3 regions of the Micromonospora sp. WMMD723 genome follow, and region 1 is predicted to be linked to each of the others. Evidence: riboswitches for the same ligand, from Rfam matches in the RefSeq annotation. Region 1 holds a riboswitch; each other region holds the start of a gene.
The links. A riboswitch is a leader RNA that binds a small molecule or an ion and turns the genes downstream of it on or off. The one in region 1 is predicted to bind cobalamin.
Positions count from the first base shown of each region.

Region 2: linked by a shared signal. The riboswitch ahead of ACN261_RS29735 (hypothetical protein) and the one ahead of cobN (cobaltochelatase subunit CobN) in region 1 are both predicted to bind cobalamin.
Region 3: linked by a shared signal. The riboswitch ahead of bluB (5,6-dimethylbenzimidazole synthase) and the one ahead of cobN (cobaltochelatase subunit CobN) in region 1 are both predicted to bind cobalamin.

Region 1 is NZ_JBMKNR010000001.1:6,095,162-6,103,117, forward strand. Features, by position in the region: gene cobN (cobaltochelatase subunit CobN) at 1-2,440, opposite strand, end outside; cobalamin riboswitch at 2,751-2,880, opposite strand; gene ACN261_RS26525 (hypothetical protein) at 3,708-4,043, opposite strand; gene ACN261_RS26530 (aldo/keto reductase) at 4,134-5,033, opposite strand; gene ACN261_RS26535 (MFS transporter) at 5,107-6,348, opposite strand; gene ACN261_RS26540 (AfsR/SARP family transcriptional regulator) at 6,640-7,416, shown strand; gene ACN261_RS26545 (MFS transporter) at 7,421-7,956, opposite strand, start outside.
Region 2 is NZ_JBMKNR010000001.1:6,871,502-6,879,457, reverse strand. Features, by position in the region: gene ACN261_RS29760 (CbiQ family ECF transporter T component) at 1-938, opposite strand, end outside; gene ACN261_RS29755 (hypothetical protein) at 931-1,836, opposite strand; gene ACN261_RS29750 (cell wall anchor protein) at 1,833-3,281, opposite strand; gene ACN261_RS29745 (hypothetical protein) at 3,641-4,162, opposite strand; gene ACN261_RS29740 (peptidase) at 4,159-5,202, opposite strand; cobalamin riboswitch at 5,305-5,433, opposite strand; cobalamin riboswitch at 5,652-5,855, shown strand; gene ACN261_RS29735 (hypothetical protein) at 6,072-6,374, shown strand; gene metE (5-methyltetrahydropteroyltriglutamate--homocysteine S-methyltransferase) at 6,517-7,956, opposite strand, start outside.
Region 3 is NZ_JBMKNR010000001.1:6,721,385-6,729,340, forward strand. Features, by position in the region: gene ACN261_RS29100 (hypothetical protein) at 1-629, opposite strand, end outside; gene ACN261_RS29105 (TetR/AcrR family transcriptional regulator) at 732-1,331, shown strand; gene ACN261_RS29110 (hypothetical protein) at 1,402-1,605, opposite strand; gene ACN261_RS29115 (hypothetical protein) at 1,754-2,317, opposite strand; gene ACN261_RS29120 (hypothetical protein) at 2,450-2,794, opposite strand; gene bluB (5,6-dimethylbenzimidazole synthase) at 2,868-3,512, opposite strand; cobalamin riboswitch at 3,550-3,747, opposite strand; gene ACN261_RS29130 (hypothetical protein) at 4,005-4,763, opposite strand; gene ACN261_RS29135 (hypothetical protein) at 4,760-5,800, opposite strand; gene ACN261_RS29140 (AMP-binding protein) at 5,797-7,515, opposite strand; gene ACN261_RS29145 (acyl carrier protein) at 7,523-7,765, opposite strand; gene ACN261_RS29150 (hypothetical protein) at 7,848-7,956, opposite strand, start outside.

The DNA of each region.
Region 1 (7,956 bases):
GGGTGATCTCGTCGGTGGTGCGGTCCAGCCGGGGCACCACCTCGCGGGCGGCGAACCGCAGCACCTCGGCGGCGTCGGGGCAGGACCCGCCGGTCACCTCCGCGACCACCGGGTCGGCCCGGTCGGGATCCCAGCCGAGGGTCTCCATGCCGAGGACGAGCCGCCGGGCCAGCGCCTCGATCAGGTCCACCGCGTCGGCGGCGGTGACCGCCGGCCCGTCGACGACGTCGGTCAGCGCCGTCGGCACCGCCACCCGCGCCCCGGGCTCGGCGAGCAGCGCCTGCTCGTCGAGGCCGTAACCGGCGGCAAGGGCCTGGCGCAGGCCCGGCAGGGCCCGGCTGCCGCCCCACACCTGCGGGGCACGCAGCACGGCCAGGACGAGGTTCACCCGGGCCTCACCGGTGGGCACCCCGGCCAGGACGTGCAGCCCGTCGCGGATCTGCACGTCCTTGACCTCGCACAGGTAGCCGTCGAGGTGCAGCACGAAGTCGTCGAAGTCGTCGGCGGCGGGCATCGCCTCGGTGTGCAGGTCGTGGTGGAGTTCGGCGGCGCGCACCAGCTCCCAGATCTGCCCCCGGACCACCGGCACCTTCGCCGGGTCGAGGGCCTGCACGGTGGCGTACTCGTCCAGCAGCTGTTCGAGTTTCGCCAGTTCGCCGTAGGTCTCGGCGCGGGCCATCGGGGGCACCAGGTGGTCGACCACGACGGCGTGCGCCCGCCGCTTGGCCTGGGTGCCCTCGCCGGGGTCGTTGACGATGAACGGGTAGACCAACGGCAGGTCACCGAGGACGGCGTCGGGGGCGCAGTCGGCGGCCAGGCCGAGGCCCTTGCCGGGCAGCCACTCGCACGTGCCGTGCTTGCCGAGGTGCACCACCGCGTCGGCGCCGAACCCGCCGTCGTCGACCGACGCGGCCAGCCACCGGTACGCGGCGAGGTAGTGGTGGCTGGGCGGCAGGTCGGGGTCGTGGTAGATGGCGATCGGGTTCTCGCCGAAGCCGCGCGGCGGCTGGATCAGCAGGGTGACGTTGCCGAACCGCAGACCGGCCAGGACGATGTCCCCGGCGTCGGTGTAGAGCTGGCCGGGTGGCTCACCCCAGTGTTCCCGCATCCGGTCCCGCAGGTCGACCGGCACCTGGTCGAACCAGCGCCGGTAGGTCTTCCCCGGCACCCGGGCCTCGGCGGCGGCCAACTGTTCCGGGGTGAGCCACTCGACGTCGTGGCCCCCGGCGGCGATCAGGGCGTGGATCAGCGCGTCCCCGTCGGTGGGTGGCGGCGCGTCGCCGAGGTGGTACCCGTCGGCGGCGAGGGCGGCGAGCAGCCGGACCGCCGAGGCGGGGGTGTCCAGGCCGACGGCGTTGCCGACCCGGGAGTGCTTCGTCGGGTAGGAGCTGAGCACGATCGCCACCCGCTTGCCGGCGTTGGGCAGGTGGCGCAGCCGGGCCTGCCGGACGGCGATGCCGGCGACCCGGCCGGCCCGCTCGGCGTCGGCGGCGTAGACCGACAGCCCGTCGGCGTCGATCCGCTTGAACGAGAACGGCACGGTGACGATCCGACCGTCGAACTCGGGGATGGCCACCTGCATGGCCGCGTCCAGCGGGGACAGTCCGGCGTCGCTGGCAGCCCACTGCTCCCGGGTGCTGGTCAGGCACAGCGCCTGGATCACCGGCACGTCGAGGGCGGCGAGCGCGCCGACGTCCCAGGCGTCCTCGTCGCCCCCGCCGGAGGCGTCGGCGGCGACCGTCCCCCCGGCGGCGAGGACGGTGACGACGAGCGCGTCGCAGCGGGCGAAGAGGTCCAGCGGCCCGTCGCCGGGGGTGAGCCCGCGCAGCGATCCGCAGAAGATCGGCAGCGGTTCGCCGCCGGCCGCGTCGACCGCGTCGGCCAGGGTCTGCACGAAACCGGTGTTGCCGGCCAGCGCGTGCGCCCGGTAGAACACGATCCCCACCGTGGGCCGCCCGCCCCCGTCCGGTCCGGCCACCGGGTCCGCCCCGTCGACCGGGGTGGACGGGCGGCGGTGGTCGAGGATGCCGTAGGGCGGGGTGGGGGTGGGCGGGTCGAAGCCCTCACCGGTGAGCAGGACGGTGTCGGAGAGGAACCGGGCGAGCTGGGCGAGGTTGTCCGCGCCCCCCTCCACCAGGTAGGACAGCGCTTCGGTGGCGACCCCGGAGGCCACCGTGGAGGCCGCCATCAGCTCCGCGTCGGGCACCGCCTCGCCGCCGAGCACGATCGTGGGGACGCCGGAGCCGAGCACCGCCGCGAGGCCGTCCGGCCACGCCTGCCGCCCGCCGAGCAACCGTACGACGGCCAGGTCGACCCCGTCGAGCAGGGCGGGCACGGCGGCCACGTCGACCCGGGTGGGGTTGGCGAGGCGGTAGTCGGCGGCGCTGGCGCGGGCGGCGAGCAGATCGGTGTCGGCGGTGGACAACAGCAGGATGCGCACGTGCGGCTCCGGAGAGTGACGTCCGGCTCGACCACGGGGCCGGGCCGAGCGGGGCGGGAGGGACGCCGGTCAGCGGCGGCGGAGGTACGACGCACCCCACCGGCGGCGGGGCACCCCGGACCGGCCGTCAGCGGTACGTGGCAGGCCGACCGCCCCGGCGACGGCCGGCGACGGTGGGAGAGGTGGGGGCACGCGGCGGCGCGGGCTCTACGGTGATGCGGAAGTCACCGACCGTGATCGGGTCGGCAGTGACGCTGTGCGTCATCGGGTCCTCCTCGGGTGTCCACGCCCTGGGGTTCTCCGACGGCCGAAGTATCCTGGCTCCCGGATCGACGCTCACCCCCGGCCTTCCAACCGTGCACGCACGGTCGTGACCCACGAGGGGGGATCGCTCCCCGGTGACAGTGGCGGGACCGCGTCGGAATCGCACCGACTTCCTTCACTGCCGTCAGGCCGCGAATGCTGCCACACTCCTCACCCCGAGGTCAACGGCGGCCACCGGCCCCGCGAGGGCACCGATCGCCCCCCGTGGCGAGGCCGGCGACCGCCGCTGCCCACGTTCCCGGGTGGGCCCGGTCCCTCCCGACGGTCGACCCGCAGCGTCCCGTGCCGCGCACCCACCGATCCGCCGAGGGAGCCCGCCACCCGCCCGGGGAAGCGCCACCGTCCGCGACCGACCGGCGCGGAACTGGGCGGCACGGAGCTGATCCGGGCGGCACGAACCTGATCCGGGCGGCACGGAGCCGGGGCCGCCGCCCTCAGGCTGCCCGGCCCCGGGCGACCCGGCCCTGGTCGGCCGGGACACCTCTCTCGCACGCTGTCGAGCTGATGACGTCAACGACTCGGGGGCCGGCGCGGCCGACCTGGCCGGACAGTTGTCGCGCCGGGTAGCGCCGGCCACCCGCCCGACACCCCGGGGCCGGGGCGGCCTGAGGGCGGCGGCCCCGGCCCGGGGCCACGGGGCCGCCTCCTCCGGTGCCGCAGGCCCTCCGGTCACAGGCCCATCCGGTACCGCGGGGCCGCGCCACCCCGGCCACCCCCGACCTGGCGGTACGGGTCGTCCCACCCGGCGGGGCCGATCCGTCACCGTCATCAGCTCGAAAGGGCCCGCGACGACATACCCCACACCCCTGCCCCGCAGCGGCAGGCGACCGGGGCGGCCGGCGGTCGCACCCGCCGCCGTGGCCGCACCCCCACGGACCCACATCCCACGGACCCACATCCCACGGGGCCACAACCCCGCCACGCTTCACGCGTTGCTGCGGGATCAGCGGAGGCGACGCTCGGGGTGGGCCCGGTTCCAGGCCCGCATCCGCTCCGGGTACCCGGTCTTCGCCGCCTCGTAGAGGGGCACCGCGTGCCGGTGGGCCAGCTTCGCCGCCGTACGCGGGGAGCCGGTGCGGCGGCGGATCCACTCCCCGTCGTGCGCGATCGCCACCACCGTGGTGTCGGTGGCGGTCGTCTCGGGTTCGAGATAGAACTCCACCCCCCGGTGGGCGGCCACGAAGTCCGCCAACGCGGTCAGGTCGTCCCGGGTGGCCTCCCGGTCGAGCTTGGTCGGGATACCCTCGTCAGCCCGGGTCCGTCGGCTGAACCAGCCCATCTGCCCGTCCTCTCCTCGGCGTCCCTCCAGTGGAGCACCCCCACCTGGAAGGGCGCTGCGAGCCCGGTGACAGCCGGCTGGGCGGCCCGTTCACCGCCGGTCGAGCGCGGCCAGCTCGTCGGGGGTGAGTCGCAGCGCGGCGGCCGCGACGTTCTCGGCGAGGTGGGCCGGGTCACCGGTGCCGGGGATGGCCAGCACGTGCGGGCCCTGGTGCAGCGTCCAGGCGAGACGTACCTGCTGCGGGGTGGCGTCGTGGGCGCGGGCGACGGCGCGTACGGCCGCGCCGTGGTCGGTGCGGGCCCCGCCTTCGCGGTTGCCGCCGGTCAGGGAAAAGAACGGCACGTAGGCGATCCCCCGGGCACCGCACTCGCGGACCATGGCGTCCTGGTCGCCGCGGTTGTCCAGGGCGTAGTTGTTCTGCACGCAGACCACCGGGGCGACGGTCTGCGCCTCGTCGAGGTGGTCGAGGCGGACGTTGGACAGACCCAGGTGCCGGATCAGGCCGGCGTCGCGCAGCTCGGCCAGCGCGCCGAAACGTTCGGCCACGGAGTCCGGCGCGGGCCGCCTGACGATCCGCAGGTTGACCAGGTCGAGGTGGTCGCGGCCGAGCCGGCGCAGGTTCTCCTCCACCTGGGCGCGCAGCTGCGCCGGGCCGGCCTCCTCGTGCAGGCCGGTCGTCGGGTCGTCCCGGAAGCCGACCTTGGTGGCGACGACCAGCCCTTCCGGGTACGGGGCGAGCGCGGCGCGGATCAGTTCGGTGGCGTACCGGGCGGGGCCGGTGCCGACCTTCAGGGTGCCGCCCGGTGAGACGTAGAACGCGGCGGTGTCGATGTGGTCGACGCCCAGTTCGACGGCCCGGCGCAGGACGCGCAGCGCCCGGTCCCGGTCGGGGTGGGCGGTGAGCCGCATCGAGCCGAAGCCCATCCGGTGCACGGTGCGGTCGCCCAGGGTCCAGCGGCCCGCCGCTGCGGCGGTGATCTCGGTTGGCATCCGGCGACCCTAGCCAGCGGCGGTGACCCGGCGTAACGGCCGCGCACCCGATACCGGCCGGGGCCGACGACTGTTAGGTTTTCTGTATCGGGCCGGCGGGTGTCTGCGGCGCGGCACCGGCCGGTGGACGGGTCGCCGGCACCAGGGCCAGGGTCGGAATCAGCAGCACCGGCACCACCAGCAGGGCGTGCAGGATGCCGACGTGGTCGCCGAGCAGACCCAGCAGCGGCGGGCTGGCCAGGAACGACGTGTAGCCGATCACCGCGACGACGCTGACCCGGGCGGGGGCGTGCTCCTCGTCGTCGGCGGCGGCGCTCATCCCGACCGGGAACCCGAGCGACGCGCCGAGCCCCCAGAGGACCACCCCGACGACGGCGAGCGGACCGGAGCCGGCCAGCACCGCCAGCAGGGAGCCGGCGGCGGCCAACAGGATCGTGCCGATCAGCACCGGCACCCGACCCCAGCGGTCGATGGCCACGGTGCCGGCGGTCCGGCCGATGGTCATGCCGGCGACGAACACCCCGAAGACGGCGGCCCCGGCGGCCTCGCTGACCCCGTAGCCGTCGACGAAGGCGACCGCCAGCCAGTCGTTGGCGCTGCCCTCGGTGAACGCCATCACCAGCACCAGCGCGCCGATGAGCAGGGTGCGCGGCTCCCGCCAGGCCGCGAGCAGGCCACCCCGGCGGGCCGACGCGGCGCCGTCGGCGGTGGAGGCGGGCAGGGCGGGCAGGAAGTTCCGCGCCCCGAGCAGGGTGCCGCCGAGCACCACGGCCGCCAGCACGGCCAGGTGCACGGTGATCGGCACCGCGAGCCGGGCGGCGCCCGCGCCGAGTCCGGCGCCGGCCACCGAGCCGAGGCTCCAGGCGGCGTGGAAGCGGGGCAGGATGGTGCGGCCGAGCCGTTTCTCCACCGCCGCACCTTCGACGTTCATGCCCACGTCGCAGGTGCCGGAGCCGTAGCCGAGGGCGAACAGGCCGACCGCGACGCCTGGCAGCGAGCCGAGCGGGGTGGCGATGCCGACCCCGGCCAGGCCGACCGCGACCAGCACGGTCGAGGCGACGACGGTGCGGGCCGGGCCGAGCCGCTGGGTCACCAGTCCGGCACTGGTCAGCGCCAGCACCGCGCCTCCGGACATGGCCAGCAGCAGCAGTCCGAGCCGGCCGGCGCTGAGGCCGAGCGCGTCGCGGACCGCCGGGACCCGGGAGAACCAGGTCGCCACCGCGAGGCCGTTGAGGGCGAAGACCACCGCGACCCCGGTACGGGCGGCCCGTACCACCGGGGGTGGGACGGCTCGGTTCTCGGTGGCGGTGTTCACGGCGCGCGGTCCTCTTCCCCTGGCATGGCCTTCCCGGCCCGGCTTTCCTGGTGTGGGCCGTTCTCCCGGCCCGGTATGTCCCGTCCGGGCCCGACGTCCCACCGCTGATCTCACACCGCTTTCGTCACGGCCACAAGCGCGATGTGCTCCTTACCGCAGCGGCGCGGCCGAACGGAGATGGCGCGGCACCGTCATTATTGATCGATTAACTTCAATCAGTGGTGGGCACTGACGGTACGGGGGCACGCGCATCGTGGGGGATTCGTGAAGTTCGGCATACTCGGAACATTTGTGATACTTCCCGGGCAGAACTACTGCATCAATGCTCCCAAGCAGCGCAAACTGATGGCGGTTCTGACGGTCAACGGAAATGTACTCATCCCGGTGGAACGCCTGGCCAGAGAGGTGTGGCCCGACGAACCACCCGCCTCGGCCGGCAATCTGATCCGGCAGTACGTCTTCCGTCTCCGGCGCAGTCTGCCCCCGTCGGTGGGGCGGGCCATCACCACCGGCCCGGGTGGCTACAAACTGCGGTTGGCACGCGGCGACGTCGACAGTCACCTCTTCGACGCCAACGTGGTGCGCGGCCGGGCCGCCTTCGCGGCGGGCCGGCTCGACGACGCGGTGCGGTCCCTGTCCGAGGCGTTGGCCGCCTGGCGGGGGGACCCGCTCGCCGACGTCGACCCGTCCCCCTCGATCCTGGCCGAGAGCCGACGGCTCGGTGAACGGCGGCTGCTCGCCATCGAGATGCGCGCCGACGCCTACCTGCGCCTCGGCTGGTACGACGAAGCCGTCGAGGAACTGGCCGCGCTGGTCACCCTCCACCCCGAGCGGGAACGGCTGCGCGACATGCAGATGCGGGCGCTGTGCCAGGTGGGCCGCCGGGCCGACGCCCTCGCGGTGTACCGCGACCTCCGTCAGACGCTTGCCGACGGCGTGGGCATCGAGCCGGGGCCGGCGTTGCAGCGGCTGCACCGGCGGGTACTCGACGGCGACCCGGCGCTCAGCGAGCCGTCCGACGCCCGCCGACCCGCCGCGGCCGGATGGTCGGGGTCGGCGTACCGGTGACGGGTCACCGGACCCGGTCGGGGCGCGAGGGCAGGAGGGTCGCCACGAGGGCGAGCGCCGCCACCGCCAGCCCCGCCCCGGTGACCACGGTGGCCGCGCCCCAGCGGGTCAACAGGGGTGCCAGCACCATGCTGCCCACGGCGAACCCCCAGCCGATCGCCGCGTACTGGAGGGAGAAGCCGGTGGCCCGGCGGTCGGGCGGCAGGACCCGTTCCAGGTGCAGCGACCGGGCCAGCACGGTCGGCCCCTCGAAGAACCCGGCGACGGCGTACAGCGTCAGCAGCGCGACGGCGTGCGGTCGCGCGACCACCGCGAACGCGACCACCAGGCCGAGCACCAGCAGGGCGACGTCGGCCTGCCGCTGGTGGCCGCCCGGCCAACTCCGCAGGCTGTACAGGACGCTGCCGAGGCCGGTCCCGACCGCGTACGCGGCGAGGGCCAGCCCGGCGAGCGACGCCTGCCCGCTGCCGGTGAACAGCGGCACCGCCGCCACCGTCAGCACCCCGAGCAGCACCCGCAGCGCGGCGGTCAACGCCAGGG
Region 2 (7,956 bases), 780 kb from region 1:
TCCGGCCGGTAGCGGCTACGCCGTACCCGGCGACCGGCCAACAGCATTCCAGCCACGGCGACGACCAGGCCGGTGAGGAGCATCGGCAGACCCAGGTAGCCGGATCCGGTGGAGTCGAGCAGTCCGTATGTGCCGGCGCAGACACCGACCAGCCCACCGAGCACCAGGGCCCCCGTCGCGGCGCGCTGACCGGCCGGCACCGCCGCGGTGCGGCCGTAGCCGCGCGAGTCCATCGCCGCCGCCAGCGCCAACGACCGGTCCAGGGCATCGGCCAGCACCGGCAGGGCGATCCCCCGCAGCGCCCGCATGCCCCGACCGGTCGCGCCGCGCAGCCGACGCGCCCGACGTACCCGCAGCACGCTCTCTACCAGTTGCGGCGCGACCGACAGCGCCACCACCACGGCGGTGCCCACCGCATACAGTGCCCCGGGCACCGCCTTGAGGAGCCGTTTCGGGTTGGCCAGCGCGTTGGCGGCGCCGAGGCAGACCAGCATCGTGGCCAGCCGCAGCCCGTCGTAGAAGCCGCCGAGGACCTGCTCGACGGCGACCGGCCCGAACAACCGGATGCCCGCCGCCCACTCGGGCAGCGGGATCTCCGGCAGCGACACCAGCAGGTGCTCGCCCTGCCCGCCACCGAAGACGATCCGGAACACCACCCGCATCGTGATGATCACCGCGCCGAGGACGAGGTACATCCGGAACGCCAGCGCCCACGGAGCATCGGTGCGCCGCCGTAGAACCGTCAGCGCGGCGACGGCGGCGAGCAGCGCCAACAGCAACGGATTGGTGGTGTGGCTGGCTGCTGTGGCCAGACCGAGTGCCCACAACCACCACGCGCCCGGATGCAACCCCCGCGGCAGCCGGGCGGCCGACCAGCGGCGCGGTCCGCGCCCCGGGGCGGCCGCAGCCGCGTCAACCCCGTCCCGACGCTCAGTCATCGGGGTCGGCGGCGCGGCGTCGGCGGGCGGTGACCACGCCGCCGACGGCGAGCGCGGCCAGCAGCAGCGCCCCGGCGATCGTGCCCAGCGGCAGCCCGCCGTGGCCGCTGCCGGATGCGGCGACCTCGGTCACCGCCGGCTCGCTTGCCGTACCGCCCGACGAGCCGGTGACGCCACCGGGCGTCGTCGTCGGCACCGCCGTCGGGGATGCCGCCGCCACACTGACTGACGCCGTGCCTACCGGGGTGGCACCCGGGGTGCCGGCAGGAGGGACGGTCGTGGTCCGACCGGGCCCGCCGGCCGGTGGCACGACCGGGCCACCACCTGCGGCCGGCGGTGGCGTTGCCGGCCCGCCACCGACCGCAGGTGGCGGCGATGTAGGTGGAGCAGGAGGTGTGGGAGCCGGTCGTTTCGGCGTGACTTTCGGCCTGGGGGCGTCGCTGGCGTTGCGGTTGAGCGAGAAGGACCAACCCTCGAAGCTGCCGGCCGGCGGCTTGCGGTTGAGGACACCCTTGTCGCTGTACGCCCAACCACCCCCGTTCGCGGCATGCCAGTACGACCAGTAGGCGCTGGCCGGCGGGGTGTCCACGCATTTCTCCGAGGCAGCCGACGGCTTGCCGTCGATCCGGCAGATGAAACCCTCACCCCAGCGCAGCGTGCCGGTGATCTCGAAGCCGGCGTTCTTGAGCGCCGCGAGACCGGTGGCCTGGGTTCCGGAGGCGCAGCGCACCACCGTGCCCCCGCCCAACTCGTTGAAGTCGACCACGACGGTGACCCCGGAGGCATCCGGGCAGTAGCCGGCCGACCCGGCAGCCGCCGCCGGGCTGCCCGGCCAGGAGACGCTGCTCACCGCAGTGAGCACGACGACCGTCGCGGCATGAGCGGCCCGGCGGCTCATTGCGCCCGCCGTCGACGTCCGAGCACCAACAGCACCACACCGCCGCCGATCAGCAGCAGCGCGACCAGCACGTACCCGATGATCGCCGCACCGGTGGTGGGGAGGCCGGGCAGCGCGGGAGCCGCCGGGGTGGTGCTCGGTGCGGCGGTGCCGGTCGGTGACACGGTGGGGGAGGGCGTCGCCGGGGCGTCGGTGGCGCTCGGGCTCGGCCCGGCCGTGCCGGTCACCGTCGGTGTCGGTGCGACCGTCGGGGTGGGGGACACGGTCGGTGTGGGAGTCGCGGTGCCGGTCGGCGTGGGCGTCGGCGACGTCGGCGGCAGGTCGAGACCGATGCGGCCCAGCGGCACCTGGGCGAGCCCGAGCAGGGCCTGCGCGGTGGCCCTGCGCCACTGGTCCCGGTCGGTGTCCGCGATCCCCGTCGAGACAGCGCCGGTGAACGATTCGGCGTGGTAGGCGATCGCGCCCGCGTCGCCGGCGGCAGCACCACCGTTCGCCGCCGTGAGCTGCAACTGCGTCACAGCGTGTGCGGCCCGTGCAGCCTGGCTGTCCCGGCCGGCAGCGGCGAGCGCCTGCCCGGCCAGCCCGGTGCTGTTGGAGTTCGCGCCGGTGGTCGGGCCGGAACCGCCGAACGAACCGTCGGCGTGCTGCTGACCCACCAACCAGTCCGCGCCCCGGCGGGCGGCGTCGGAAGCGTCGGCGGCACCGGAGTCAGCGGCAGCCAGCAACGCCTGCACGGCCATCGCCGTGGAATCGACGTCGAGGGTCGCGCCCGGCTGCTCGTCGCAGGACGGCGACGGGCCGTCCGCGGTGTCCGGGTAGAGCCGGAAGCCGCCGGCGGCGCACTGCTGCCGGACGAGGAAGTCGACGGTGTCCTGCGGCAGGTCACCGCTGCGGGCCAGACCCAGCACCGCGAAGGACTGGTCGAAGGTGTTGCTGGCGTCCGGTCCACTGTCCGCTGTGGTGCGACTGGTGATCCGTCCCCGCTGGTGACCGGCGTCCGCCCCGGCCAGCAGGGACAGCGTCACCTCCCGCAGGTCGTACCCGCCGAAGTCGGTGGGGTCGGCGCCGGCGGCGGACGCGACGTAGAGCAGCTTCGCGGTCGCCCCGCCGTCGGTGAAACCCTCGATGCCCCAGTCGTCGTAGCTGTTGTAGGACCGGACGTGCGCCGCGACCTGCCCGGTCGCCGCCTGACGCGTCGGCGCGGACCCGCCGGTGGCGGACATCGCGATGATGCCGTCGATGGTCAGACCCCAGTCCTGACCACCGAACGGCCCAGGCAGCGTGCCGTCGGTGAACTCACCGGCCAACCACGAGGTGGCGTCACGCGCGGCGGCGGCATCAGCCGGGGCGGGTGCGGCCACCCCGGCCAGGGGCACCGCGGCCGTGACGACGGTCGTCGCCACGATCGCGCCGAGGCCGGTGGCGAGACGCCGGGACAAAAGCATGGGATTGCCTTTCGCAGAGCGGTCGGTGAGACCTCCGGAACACACCCCCGGGCACGTCACCCCGCTCCGCATGCTGCGGTGAGCGGGGTGAACGGACCGTCGACGGCAGCCCGGACCTCACCCTGTAGACCTCGACAGTGGAAGCCGCTCGTCCCGGGCGGGGCATTCCGGCTCGCGAGAGGACCCCTCGCTCACGGTTGCGGGTCAGCGCCGGCTTCTACCGGCTTCCCCCCACACGGGACGTATGCAGTTGTGTACCCGGCGCACCGGATGCCGACACGGTATCGCCCTGGCGTCGCAGGACGCCAGGGCGGCCGCCGACAGCCGACGCGCCGGTCACACCAGGGATGCCGTCAGGATCATGGAACAGGGATGCTCGGCGCTGCGCCCGCCCCGAACGACCAGCCCTCGACACTGCCCGGAGCCGGGTTGTAGCTGCTCGCGCCCGAGGAACTGTAGGACCACGACCCGCCCGCCGGGGCATGCCAGTACGACCAGTAGGCGGTCGCCGGCGGCGTGTTGACACACGGCTCGGTCGCGGAGGTGGGCTTGCCGTTGATCCGGCAGACGAACGCCAGACCCCAGCGCGAGGTGCCGGTCACCGTGAAACCGGCCCCCTGCAGGGCGGCCACCCCGGTGGCCGGGTCGCCCAGGGCGCACGCGACCTGCACGCCCCCGCCGAGCGCGGCGAAGTCGACCACGACGGTGACCCCTGAGGTGCCGGTGCACGCGGCGGCGTGCGCCGCCTGCGGCGCGGGCTCCACGGCGGTCAGGGCGACCGCGGCCACGGTGGCGGCAAGCAGGCCGGCGAGCCGTACGCGGACGATGGATCGGAGACGGAACACAGGTCCTCCCGGGTTCAGGTCGGCACGACAGGTCATGGACAGCTCAGGACCGGCGCGCCGGAACCGGCGGCCGCAGCGGAGAGCGTGGCGTAACCGGCACCGGTCAGGCCCAGGACGGCCTGGCCGGTGGCGCGGGTGGCGGTGGCCGGGTCGAAGGTGCCGCCGTCGAAGTCGACCGCGCCCCGGTCGGCCGGCGCTGCGCCGCAACCCACCTGCAGGCCGACCAGGAACGCCCGTGCCCGCAACCAGGCCAACGGCCGGTGGCCGGCGCGCAGCGCCTGCGCGGCGAGCCCGGTGCTGTTGGCGTTCGGGACACCCGACGAGTCGGCGAAACTGCCGTTGGCGCCCTGCACCGACACCAGCCAGCGCAGCCCGGCGGCAGCGTCGGCTGGGCGGCCCGCCGCCTGGAGCGCCTGCACCGCCAGTGCGGTGGCGTCCACATCGGAGGTACACACCGGCTGAGCGGGCAGCAGCGGGTATCCGCCGTCCGGGCAGCGGGTCCCGGCCAGCCAGATGGCGGCGGTCGCGGGCACACCGTGCGCCGTGCGGTCCAGGGCGAGGATCGCGAAGGACTGGCTGAACGCATTGCTGTAGTTCCCGTACGCGGACCGGTCGGTGAAGCGGCCGCTGGGCGATTCCAGGCCCCGCAACCGGGCGACCAGGTCGACACCGCCGACGTCGGTCGGGTCGCCCCCGCGTACCTGCACGGCGAGGGCGAGCTTCGCGGTCGCGCCGGCGTAAGCCTCGGTGCCGCCGTCACCGACGTAACCGTCGCGGATGTCCGGTCGGGTGACCCAGTCCAGTGCCTGCGCGCCGAAGTCGTCGGCGACACCGGCGGCGGCGAAGGCGAACACCGCGTCGAGGGTCAGCCCCTGGTCGGGGTAGGCGACGCCGTCGAAGACCACCTCGAATCGTTCACCGTCGACGAGTTGCCGCGCGAGCCAGCCGGCGGCGGCCCCGGCCCGGTCGACGCCGGGGTGCGCGGGTGCGGCGGTCGCAGGTGTGGCGAGGGTGAGAGCGGCGAGTACGCCGCAGAACAGGGCGAGCAGGCGGTGCCGGCTCAGGCGGACGACCATCGGAAGCGCCTTTCCGGCCCGGCGGTCGTCAGAACCCGGACGATCGCCACCGGCAGGCAGGATCGACCGGCCTCCGACCCGTGGGCCACGACGGGTGGGGAACGGAAAACCACGCGTGCGGCGGGTATTCGGGCTCGCCGTCAGGGGTGTCTGCCACCTCGACGACCTACCGTTGCGGGCCAGCGCCGGACTTCGACCGGACTTCCCCCACGCACACACGTTGATGGAGTTGTCGCGACAGTCTGATCGCCCTCGACAGTGGATGTCAATGCGCCATCGCGCGAACACGCTTGGTGAGAACCAGCGTTACGGAGTCCTCTATGGACGACAAGCGCCGTACCCCCACCAGCCGACACGAATGCGGTCAGCACCGGCACATTGACTCGCCGCGTCGCCCCCGGTGCGCAACGCTGCGGCCCGAAGCACCGCCGCATCGGGACCCGACGCGATATCGTGACACCGCAGTCGGTCCGCCACGCCACCACGTGGCGGCGCAAGAGGGAACCCGGTGCGAGACCGGGACTGCCCCGCAGCGGTGAGTGGGAACGACCGCCGTCATCAGCACTGGGCCCGCACGGCCTGGGAAGCGACGGCCGGTAGGCCTGAGCACGACGCCCACGAGTCCGAAGACCTGCCCGCTGCCCACGTGCACCCGCACGCGGAGAGCTCGGCGACCTTCGAGGGCGGGTCGACCATCGCCGACAGCACGACATCCGGTGCTGCCTGCGACCGCACCGCTCCCAGCCGAGTTCGACGACTCGGCACAAGGAGACCCCGATGCAAGCGCCACCAGCACAACGACCCCGTCCGTCAACATCCGGTGCCGTGACCCCCGGCACCGCCGGCATGCCCGCCGAACGGAACGGCCAGTGACTAGGCCCGCCGCACCACGTCGCATCAGAATCGATGACGAAGATGTCGTCGTCCTCCCGGCAGCGGACTACGAACGTCTCGCCTCCACGCGACGGCAACTCGGCGCACGCGAAGCGCGAAACCGCAGCCTGACCGACCAGGTGAACACCCTGAGCACACTGCTGGCCGACATCCGGCGCATCGTCGAATCGACGCCGCAGTGCTGTGCGACCCACCGCGACGCCGACAGCCGGATCCGTGACCTGCTAGATGCCCAGCGGATCCCGCGACCGCCGGGCTCGCCCACACCGACGCCATGAACCACCGCGACACCCACCCGGACGCCGCCCGGCACGCGACGGCATCATCCTGGGCCGCCCGATCCTGCCGGGCATGGGGTTCGCGCGAACGACTCATCCGCTCCGGGCGGACCCCAGGGGGAGTCCGCCCGGACCGGCCCAGTCAGCTCGCGCGGACCTCGGCGGCAGCGGCGACGAGGTGTCGGAGGGACGCCTCGACCTCGGCATAGGTGCGGGTCTTCAGACCACAGTCCGGGTTGACCCACAGCCGTCGGGCGGGCACGGCCGCGACGGCCCGACGGAGCGCGTCGACCACCTCGTGGTGCGGTGGGACGCGGGGCGAGTGGATGTCCCACACCCCGGGGCCGACCCCCCGGCGATAGCCGATCGCGGCAAGGTCGTCGAGGATCTCCATCTTCGAACGCGACGCCTCGATGCTGGTGACGTCCGCGTCGAGCGCGTCGATGGCGGTGATCACCTCACCGAACTCGCTGTAGCACAGGTGGGTGTGTATCTGGGTGTCGTCGGCGACGCCGCCGGTGGCCAGCCGGAACGCGCCGACCGCCCAGTCCAGATAGGCCTTCTGGTCGGCCCGACGCAGCGGCAGGGTCTCCCGCAGGGCAGGCTCGTCGACCTGGATGATCCGGATGCCGGCGGCCTCCAGGTCGCGGCACTCGTCGCGCAGCGCGAGCGCCACCTGGTCGGCGGTGTCGGCCAACGGCTGGTCGGTCCGGACGAACGACCAGGCCAGGATGGTGACCGGCCCGGTGAGCATGCCCTTGACCGGACGGTCGGTCAGCGACTGGGCATAGGTGGACCACGCGACGGTCATCGGAGTCCGCCGGGCCACGTCGCCGTGGATGATCGGCGGGCGGACGCAACGGGACCCGTAGGACTGCACCCAGCCGTGGGTGGTGGCGGCGAAACCGTCGAGTTGTTCGCCGAAGTACTGGACCATGTCGTTGCGTTCCGGCTCACCGTGCACCAGCACATCCAGGCCCAGCCGCTCCTGCAACCGGATGACCTGCTCCACCTCGACGCGCATCCGCTGCGTGTAGCCGGCGTCGTCGAGGGTGCCGGCGCGGTGCGCGGCACGGGCCCGGCGCAGCTCGGCGGTCTGCGGGAACGAACCGATCGTGGTGGTCGGCAGGTCCGGCAGCCCCAGCCGTTCCTGCTGGCGGGCGGCCCGCTCGGCGTAGTCGCCACGGTGCCGGTCGCTGGGGCGCAGCGCCGCCAACCGGCCGCGCACGTCGTCGTGCCGCCACGACGGCGGGGCGGGCGGCAACGGGGCCGGCAGGCTGGTGGTGCCGTCGCGCAGCGCCCGCCCGAGCAGGACCACCTCGTCGACCTTCTGCCGGGCGAACGAGAGCCGCGCGGACAACTCCGGGTCGAGGGAGGTCTCGGCCGACAGGTCGACGGGCACGTGCAGCAGCGAACAGGACGTGGACACCGCCACGTGGTCGGCCAGTCCGGCGACCGTGGCACCGGCGGCGACGGCCGCCCGTAGATCCGTGCGCCAGATGTTGCGTCCGTCGACCAGTCCGGCGACGACGGTCTTGCCGCGCAGGGGACCGGCTGCGGCGAGCCGGCGCAGGTTGCCCGC
Region 3 (7,956 bases), 630 kb from region 1:
CCGTCGGGCAGGACCAGTTTCATCGGGTCGCCGGCGAGAGGGGCAGGGGTGAGTCGTCCGTCGCGGTACCGGCGGCCCTGGAACCGCCCACCGCCCTCGACCCCGGGGATGCCCTCCACGATCGTGGCGGCGAGGGCGTCGCCGACGACGCCGTCCTCGGTGGCCAACGAGGGCACCATGTCGACCCGGGCCCGCCGGGGTGTCGGTCGCCCCTCGCAGAGCTTCACCACGACGCTCTCGGTGGCGGTCACGCCGAAGCCGGCTCCCGTGACGGCCGTGCGTCCCGCTGCCGTCAACTCGCCGTGCCGGCCGAGGACCGCCGACACCGCGGCCAGATCGTTGGCGAGGTCGAGGTAGTGGCCGGTCGGGAGGCACGCGTCCAGCAGGGGCAGGGCCGTCTCGATGAACGGTCCGACGGTGTTGACCACCACGGCCGGCCGCTCCCGGCGGATCGCGGCCGCGGTCTCGCGGACCGTACCGGCCACGATCGTCGGCAGCCCGCCGGCGGCGGCCTCGAGCCGTTCGGCGTCCCGGCCGACCAGCATCGGCTCGATGCCCTGTCGGCGCAGTTCGGCCGCGATGGCGCGCCCGCTGCGTCCGGTGCCGCCGAGGATCCATACGTCGGTCATGGCACAGCTCCGCCCTGGTGCGGCAGCCGTCCCAGTGACGACACGCCGTGTCATCACCATACCGTCGACGACACGTCATGTCATCACGGCTACACTGGGATCATGGCCCGATGGCGACCGGATGCCCGCGAGCGGCTGCGGCAGGCGGCGCTCGAACTCTTCGCCGAGCAGGGCTTCGCCGCTACCACGGTGCCGGCGATCACCGCGCGGGCCGGCCTGACGACGCGCACGTTCTTCCGGCACTTCGCCGACAAGCGCGAGGTGCTCTTCGCGGACGAGGCCGAGATCAGCGCCTTCGCCACGGAACTCATGGCCACGGCGCCCACCGACGAACCGCTGACGTTCATCGTCGCGGGCCTGCGCACGGTCGCCGAGACCTACTTCGAAGGCCGCAAGGACGACCTGCGGCAACGGCGCGCCATCGTGGCGTCCGACCCGGGGCTGGGCGAACGCGACCAGCACAAGCGCGCGATGCTGGCCCAGGTGATGCGGGACGGCTTCCGCGCCCGCGGCCTCGACCCGCTCCGGGCCGACCTGCTCGCCGAGACGGCGGGAACCCTGATGTACGTGTCCGTCGCCGCATGGCTCGACACCGACGACGGTCGCCGGCTCGGCGACATCATCGACGCCGCACTCGCGACGCTGCGGGCCGAACTGGAAGGGCTGCCGACCTCGAACGGTCAGGTTGTGTCGGAAGGGTGAGTCCGGCGCGAGCGGGACCGCCCCTGTCCGGATGCGGCCCGTCAGGTCGCGGCGACGCCCACCTCCATGGCTACCCCGTGACGGTGACCTGGTGCTCCGCACAGGCAGCGAGCAGCCTGGGGACCGCGGCGGCCAGGTTGAACTGCCGCAACTTCACCGTCTCCGGCGCGTCGCGGAGATCCTGCGCCCGTTGCGTCCGCTGCACCATGCCCACCGCGAAGACCCCCGCAGACCGCAGCCCCTCGTGCGCGGAGCGCTGGAACAACTCCCCCACCCGCCGCACCTCGTCACCTCGGCTCGCCGCGCTCGGCGCGGTAGCCGGCGGTGACCGACGTCCGGTCGGACCGCGGCCGTCGACCGCCCACGGGACCGTCTGCGGATTGGGCACCTGCGCAGTCGTCGGCGCCGGTGGTCGAGGGGGTTCAGGCGGTCCACGGGGTGGTGGGGGCTGGCGTGATGCCGTAGCCGGCGAGCCAGCCGAGCAGGGCCTCGCGGTTGGCGTGGACGAGTGAGCCGCCGGTGAAGCGGGGGTCGTCGGTGACCTCGGCGACGATCTGCGGTGGTGGGAGGAAGGAGCGTGCCGCCGCGTCGGTGGTGAACTCGGCCTCGGCCAGGACCAGACCGTGCAGGGGCTGGTCGAAGATGTCGATGCCCAGCGGTGGGACGCTCAGGCGGGTCTTGGACAGCGTCGCGGCGGGCAGGCGGGCGAGCAGTTCGTACTCGGCCGGGGACAGGTAGACGTTCGTGATCAGCCCCTGGATGTGGCCCGGCCGGGCGGCGGGCACCTTCTGGGTGAGCTTGAACTCGCGGGATCCGCCGGTGAGGCTCTCGGAACGTCTGAGGCGCAGTCGGGTGCCGGCCAGGTACCGGTCGGTGATGCGACGGCTGGCGGTGACCATGGCCGGCAGCGGCGGTCCGGCCAGCAGGAACCGCCGCTCCCGCTCGATGCGCGCGTACTTCCCCTCGCGGACCGGCTCGGCTGTCATCGGGCCTCGTTCCAGCACCGTGCGATGCTCATCGCGGGCATGAGGGTCCGGCGGTCGCGGAGTAGCTGCGGCCGCAGCATGAGCCCGTCCGGCGTACGCGCGGGTGACGCGTACGCCGGACGCCGGACGGCCCTACTGCCAGGGGCCGCTGCGGCAGATGAACTGGGTGGTGCCGCTGTACTGGGTGGTACCGCCGTCGACGTAGCTGTAACTGGCCCGCACGTGGTGGCCGAGGTTGCTGGCCGGGCAGGTGGCGAAGAGGGTCGGCCCGGCGGTCGTGAAGGTGCCGACACTGCCGGAGTACCAGGTGATGCTCCAGGTCGTCGTGCCGGTGCTGCTGGCGTCGCAGTAGAACTGCGACGCGCCGGACTCGCAGAAGGGTGCCGGGGCGGCGGCGAGAGCCGGCGTGGCGCCGGCGGCGGCGAGGCTCAGGGCGGCGAGCGCGGACGCCGCCAGCACCGTGACGGTGGTACGCATGAAACTCCTCCCAACGTAGCCGAGTGATGACTCAGTGCGACGCCAGCCTAGCCGTCGCATCGACGTACCCGAATTAGCTGTTCGGTTGGTCGGTCCCCCGCCGTAGCCACCGGTCGTGGTGGACCGCCTCGGTGAGGGGCCTGCGCCGCCGCCACCCGTGTCGCTCCAGATCGGGCACGGCCTCCAGGTGGGTGACCGGCCCGACGCAGAGCCAGGCCACCGGCCGGATGCCGGCCGGCACACCCAGCAGCTCGGCCAGGAACGGCTCCCGGTAGAAGGACACCCACCCGACGCCCAGCCCTTCGGCGGTGGCGGCGAGCCAGAGGTTCTGGATGGCCAGGCAGACCGAGTAGAGGCCCGCGTCGGCGATGGCGTGCCGCCCGAGCACCGCCGGGCCGCCGCGCTGTGGGTCGTAGGTGACGACCACCGACAGCGTCGACTCCAGCACCCCGTCGATCTTGATACGCGCGAACCGCTCGGCCGCCGCACCGTCCAGAGTGGCGGCGAACGTCGCCCGCTCGGCCTGCACGTGCCGATGGAACCGGCGACGGACGGCCGGGTCCCGGACCAGAACGAAATCCCACGGCTGCGAGTTGCCGACGCTGGGCGCGGCGTGCGCGGCGTCGAGAATCCGGTGCAGGGTGTCGGCCGGCACCGGCTCCCCGGTGAACTCGGCCCGGACGTCCCGGCGGTGGTGGATGGCGTCGTAGAGTTCCACAGGCAGGCTCCCGCTGCGCTCGGCCCACCCCCGACGGATGGGCGCTCGACGCGAGGCCGGTCTTCGGACTCCCGGATCAACGCCTACCCGTCCGCCTTCCCAGCCCTGCGGCCAGTGGCTGCGCTCCTCGCGCCTGGACGGTCGCTCCCCGGTCACCGCGGCGGGCCCGTGCCGGATTCACACCGGCTTCCCGATTCTCCCCGCAGGCGCGGGGCACCTCGCACGATCATGCCGTCGCCGATGCTAACCCGCACCACCGACGCCGGCCGGCCACGGCCCGCCCCGACAGTACACGCAGCGGGTCCCCGTGTTCCGGCGTCCACGTGGACGCCGGCGTGTACGACGTCCTCGCCGAGGTGTCCGGCGGTCAGGCCCAACCACGAGGCCCTCCGGTCGCTGGACTCCGGTGCGGCCGGAGGAGCACGACGACGCTCTCGGCGGCGGTGAGCGGCTGACACCGGTCCGATCCCGACCGGCCTGGGCTCGGTTCGGTCACCGCTCGGTGGTGGTGTACTCGCAGACCGCCGCCGGGAAGCCGCCCGCGCCGAAGCGCAGCTCGACGACGTGCCCATGGGCGGTCTCGGTGACCGCCGGTGTGATCGACTGACCGGCCTGCGCCGGTCGCAGGTACCAGCACCGGCTGGTGTCGGTGCGGCCGGCCGGCACCCCCGCGTCGGCCAGCGCGTTCTCGCCGCGCTCCAGGTAGCACGCGAAGAAGACGTGGTCGTTCAGATCCGTCTCCCGGTCGCTGAAGGTGAAAGCCGCCGTCTCGGTTCCGCCGCTGCGGGGTCGTCGCGGCAGCTCCGGCAGCAGCGGCGAGTCGCCGCCGAAGCCCGGGGGTGCCTCGGTGCGCGGTGTGGGTCGTACCCCGGCGCCGGCGTCCAACCAGGTCCACCGGCTGGTCCACACCGCCACCACGGTGCCGTCGGCTGCGCGCAGGGTCAGCTCGTCGTGCCCGCCGTACCAGCCACGCCGGTCAACGCCGAGGGTGACGGCCAGTTCGGCGTCGAGCGGCGCTCCGGGCAGCACCCGCACCGGCGGGGTGTACGCCTGCACGTACCGCACCACGGCGCGGACCCGGTGCCGTTCGAAGTAGGACCAGCGGTCGAGTCCGGCCGTCTCTCGCCACCAGCCGGCGGAGACCTCGTCGAGGAGGTGCACCAGGTGGGTCGGTTTCAGGGTGCCGCGCTGGGAGATGGCCGCATAACGCGCCTCGGCGCCCGCGCGGTACACCCTGGACCCGACGGTCACGGCAGCGGTCCCTGCGTCCGGGGTCGGCCGGGCCGCAGCGGTTTGATGGTGGTGCCCACCGCGAGCGGACGGGTCCGGCCCCCGCAGTGGTGTACCGCCATCGGACCCTCCGCCCGGCACGCGCAGGGCAACACCCGGTTGAGGCTGGAGCCGATGCAGAACTCCTCGAAGGCGGTCCGGTCGCCGGGAAGCAGGCGGGCCAGCAGCGCCATCACCGGGTCCACCGCCTTGATCCGGCCGTCGTCGTCGCGCACCTCCAGCCAGGCGTGGTCGAGGTCCATCATGCCGATCAGCCAACCCCCTCGGGCGTACGCCTCGTACCCCATGGCCCGGCACTCCCGTTCGAGGTACAGGCTGGCGGAGACGCAGTCGACCACCCCGTTGGCGAGCGTGTCGTCCGGGTCGACCTGCCAACTCGACGGCAGCATCTGGAAGCGCGGCCCGCCGTGCCGGATGTCGGCGAAGAGCCGGGCCAGCCGGGGGGAGACGATCCGGTCCGCCCGGCCCGCGGTGACCAGGTCCAGTTCGACGGTGACCAGGTCGGGTACGGCCGGCAGCCGCACCTCGTCGTCGGTCACGGTCACCGGCCCGGCGGCGCTGGCCCAGCCGGAGGCCGCGCCACCGGTCAGCTCCGGAACCGGTCGGTGCAGCAGCCAGCGGGGGTCGGTGCCGCATCCGCCGTCCGGACACCGCATCGTCGCGGTCATCCGCCAGGATCTCGGTTCCGTCCAGGTGGCGGCGGGCTTCAGGGAGAACCGGAACGCGAACTCCCAGCCGATCTCCGGCAGGCTGTTCCCGCTTCCCGAGTAGAGACCCAGGTTGATGAGGTCGTGGTGGCAGAACCGCCGTTCGTCGCCCGCGCCGGTGACCGGTAGCCCGGCCTCGACCAGCAGCTCCAGCGTCTCGGCGGGGCAGCGCAGCAGCCCCAGCGCGCCCGCCCGGTCGACGGTGGACTCGCGGTGGGCCGGCGGGACGAGGGTGATGCGGCGCAGCGCGGCGAGCCACCTGTCGGTCTGCGCCGCGGTGACGGCGCTCATCGCGGCCACGCTGCGGGCCCGGCGGAGTCGTAGAGCACCTCGCCGGGGAGGGAGCCGTCCGTGGCGGCGCGGAACATGGGCCGCCGTCGTGGTTTGCCGCTGGTGGTACGCGCCACTGCCGGCGCGGGCACGCTGAGCACCCGGACCCGTACGCCGGGGCCGCCCTCCCGGCCGAGTATCCGCGCGACCTCCGCGGCCCACGGACCGGGCCGCTGCCGGATCAGCGCATGCAGTACGGGTGTGTGGCCGGCGGACCCGGCCAGGACCACGACCCGTTCCGGGGAGAGACCGTCGACGCCGGCGAGGCGGGCCTCCAGGTCCTCCGCGTAGAGGTTGCGTCCGCGTACCTTGAGGCTGTCGCCGGCCCGGCCGAGGACGAACAGTTGGCCGTCGTGGAGGAAGCCGTGGTCGCCGGTGCGCAGCCGGCCATCGGCGAAGGCGGCGTCAGGTGCGGCGGGCCCGTGGTATCCGGCGGCCACCGACCGGCCGGTCAACGCGATCTCCCCGACGACCCCGGGCGGCAGCGGACTGCCCTCGTCGTCGACGACGGTCACCGCGACGCCGTCGCGGGCGTCGCCGCAGCCGATCAACCAGTCGTCGTCGGCCGACGGGTCCGTCCCGACCTCCTCGACGGCGGTCACCTCGACCGGTTCGCCGGGACGCAGCTCACCGGCGACCCGCAGCGCCACCGGTGGTGGGGCCAGGTGCAGGCCGGTCGCCACGAGGGTGTTCTCGGCCAGCCCGTACGCGGGGAGGAAGGCGCGGCTGCGGAACCCGTACGGGCCGAGCAGCGCCGCGAACGACTCCAGGGTGCGCCGGCTGACCCGTTCGGCTCCGACGATCGCGGCCCGCCAGCCGCTGAAGTCCATCCCGGCCAGCTCGTCCGGGCCGATCCGCCGGGCGGCGTAGGCGTAGCCGAAGGTGGGTGCGGCGGTCAGCGTCGCCCCCTGTTCGCCGAAGCAGGACAGCCAGCGTCGGGGTGAGCGGACGAACTGGTCCGGGCGCATGGCGAGGATGTCGCTCTGGTTGAGCACCGGAGCGAGGGTGCAGCCGATCAGTCCCATGTCGTGGTAGGTCGGCAGCCAGGTGGCGGTCACGTCGGCGGCGCCCATGTCGAGCCAGCGGCGGATGGCGGTGATGTTGGCCAGGAGGTTGTCGGCGCGGATGGCGACCGCCCGGGGGTGGCCCGACGATCCGGAGGTGAACTGGACCAGCGCCACCTCGTCCCCGGCCGGTGGCGTCGGGTCGTCGGCGGCAGGTGCGACGGTCCGGCCCGGCCCCGCGTCGCCCGGCTGGTCCGGGCCCGCGACGGTCAGCACGGTCACCGCCAGACCGGCGGCGGCTGCGGCGCTACGGGCGGTCCCGGCCAGGTGCGGGTCGACGAGCACGGTGCGGGTGCCGGCGACCCGCATCAGGTGGGTCAACTGCTCCGGGTACGCCGCACCCGCGCCGAGCCCGGCGGGCGGCGGCATCGGGTTGACCACCCCGCCGGCCGCCAGCGTTCCGAAGAAGCCGGCCAGGAACGTCTCCGGGGACACCAGCAGGAGCGAGACCACCTCACCCCGGCGCAGTCCCGTGCCGCGCAGCAGTCCCGCCACGTTCAGTGCGGCGGCGGCGAGTGAGGGGAAGTCGTGCCGGGCCCAACCGGCGGCGTCGGTGGCCACCCGTAGCCCGTGGCCGGTGCGCGGCTCGCTGAGCCAGCCGGTCAGGCTCACGGCGTCGTCATCCGGCTGCCTGGCTGACCAGCGCCACCACGTCGGCGACCGTGACGACGTCCATCGCCTCGTCGTCGGAGATCGGTGGCAGGTCGAACCGCCGCTCCAACGCGACGGCCAGCTCGATGAGCGTGAGCGAGTCGAAGTGCAGGTCCTCGACGAGTCGCTGGCCGTCGGTGACGTCCCCGGCCGGGTGGGGTGCCATGCTGGCCACCAGTTGGCGGACCGTCACCTCGACGGGCTCTGCCATCGGGCTTTCTCCCTTTTCCTCAGTTCAGGCTCCGGTTTCCTGAGTTCGGGCTCCGGTTTCCTCAGCTCGGGCTCCGGATTCCTCAGTTCAGGCTCCGGATCGGATGCGGCACGCCGTGCCGGTTCTCGTAGTCGGCGACGGCCCGCTCCTCGGCGGCCCGCCACACCTCGGTGACCTGTGCGTCGACGTCG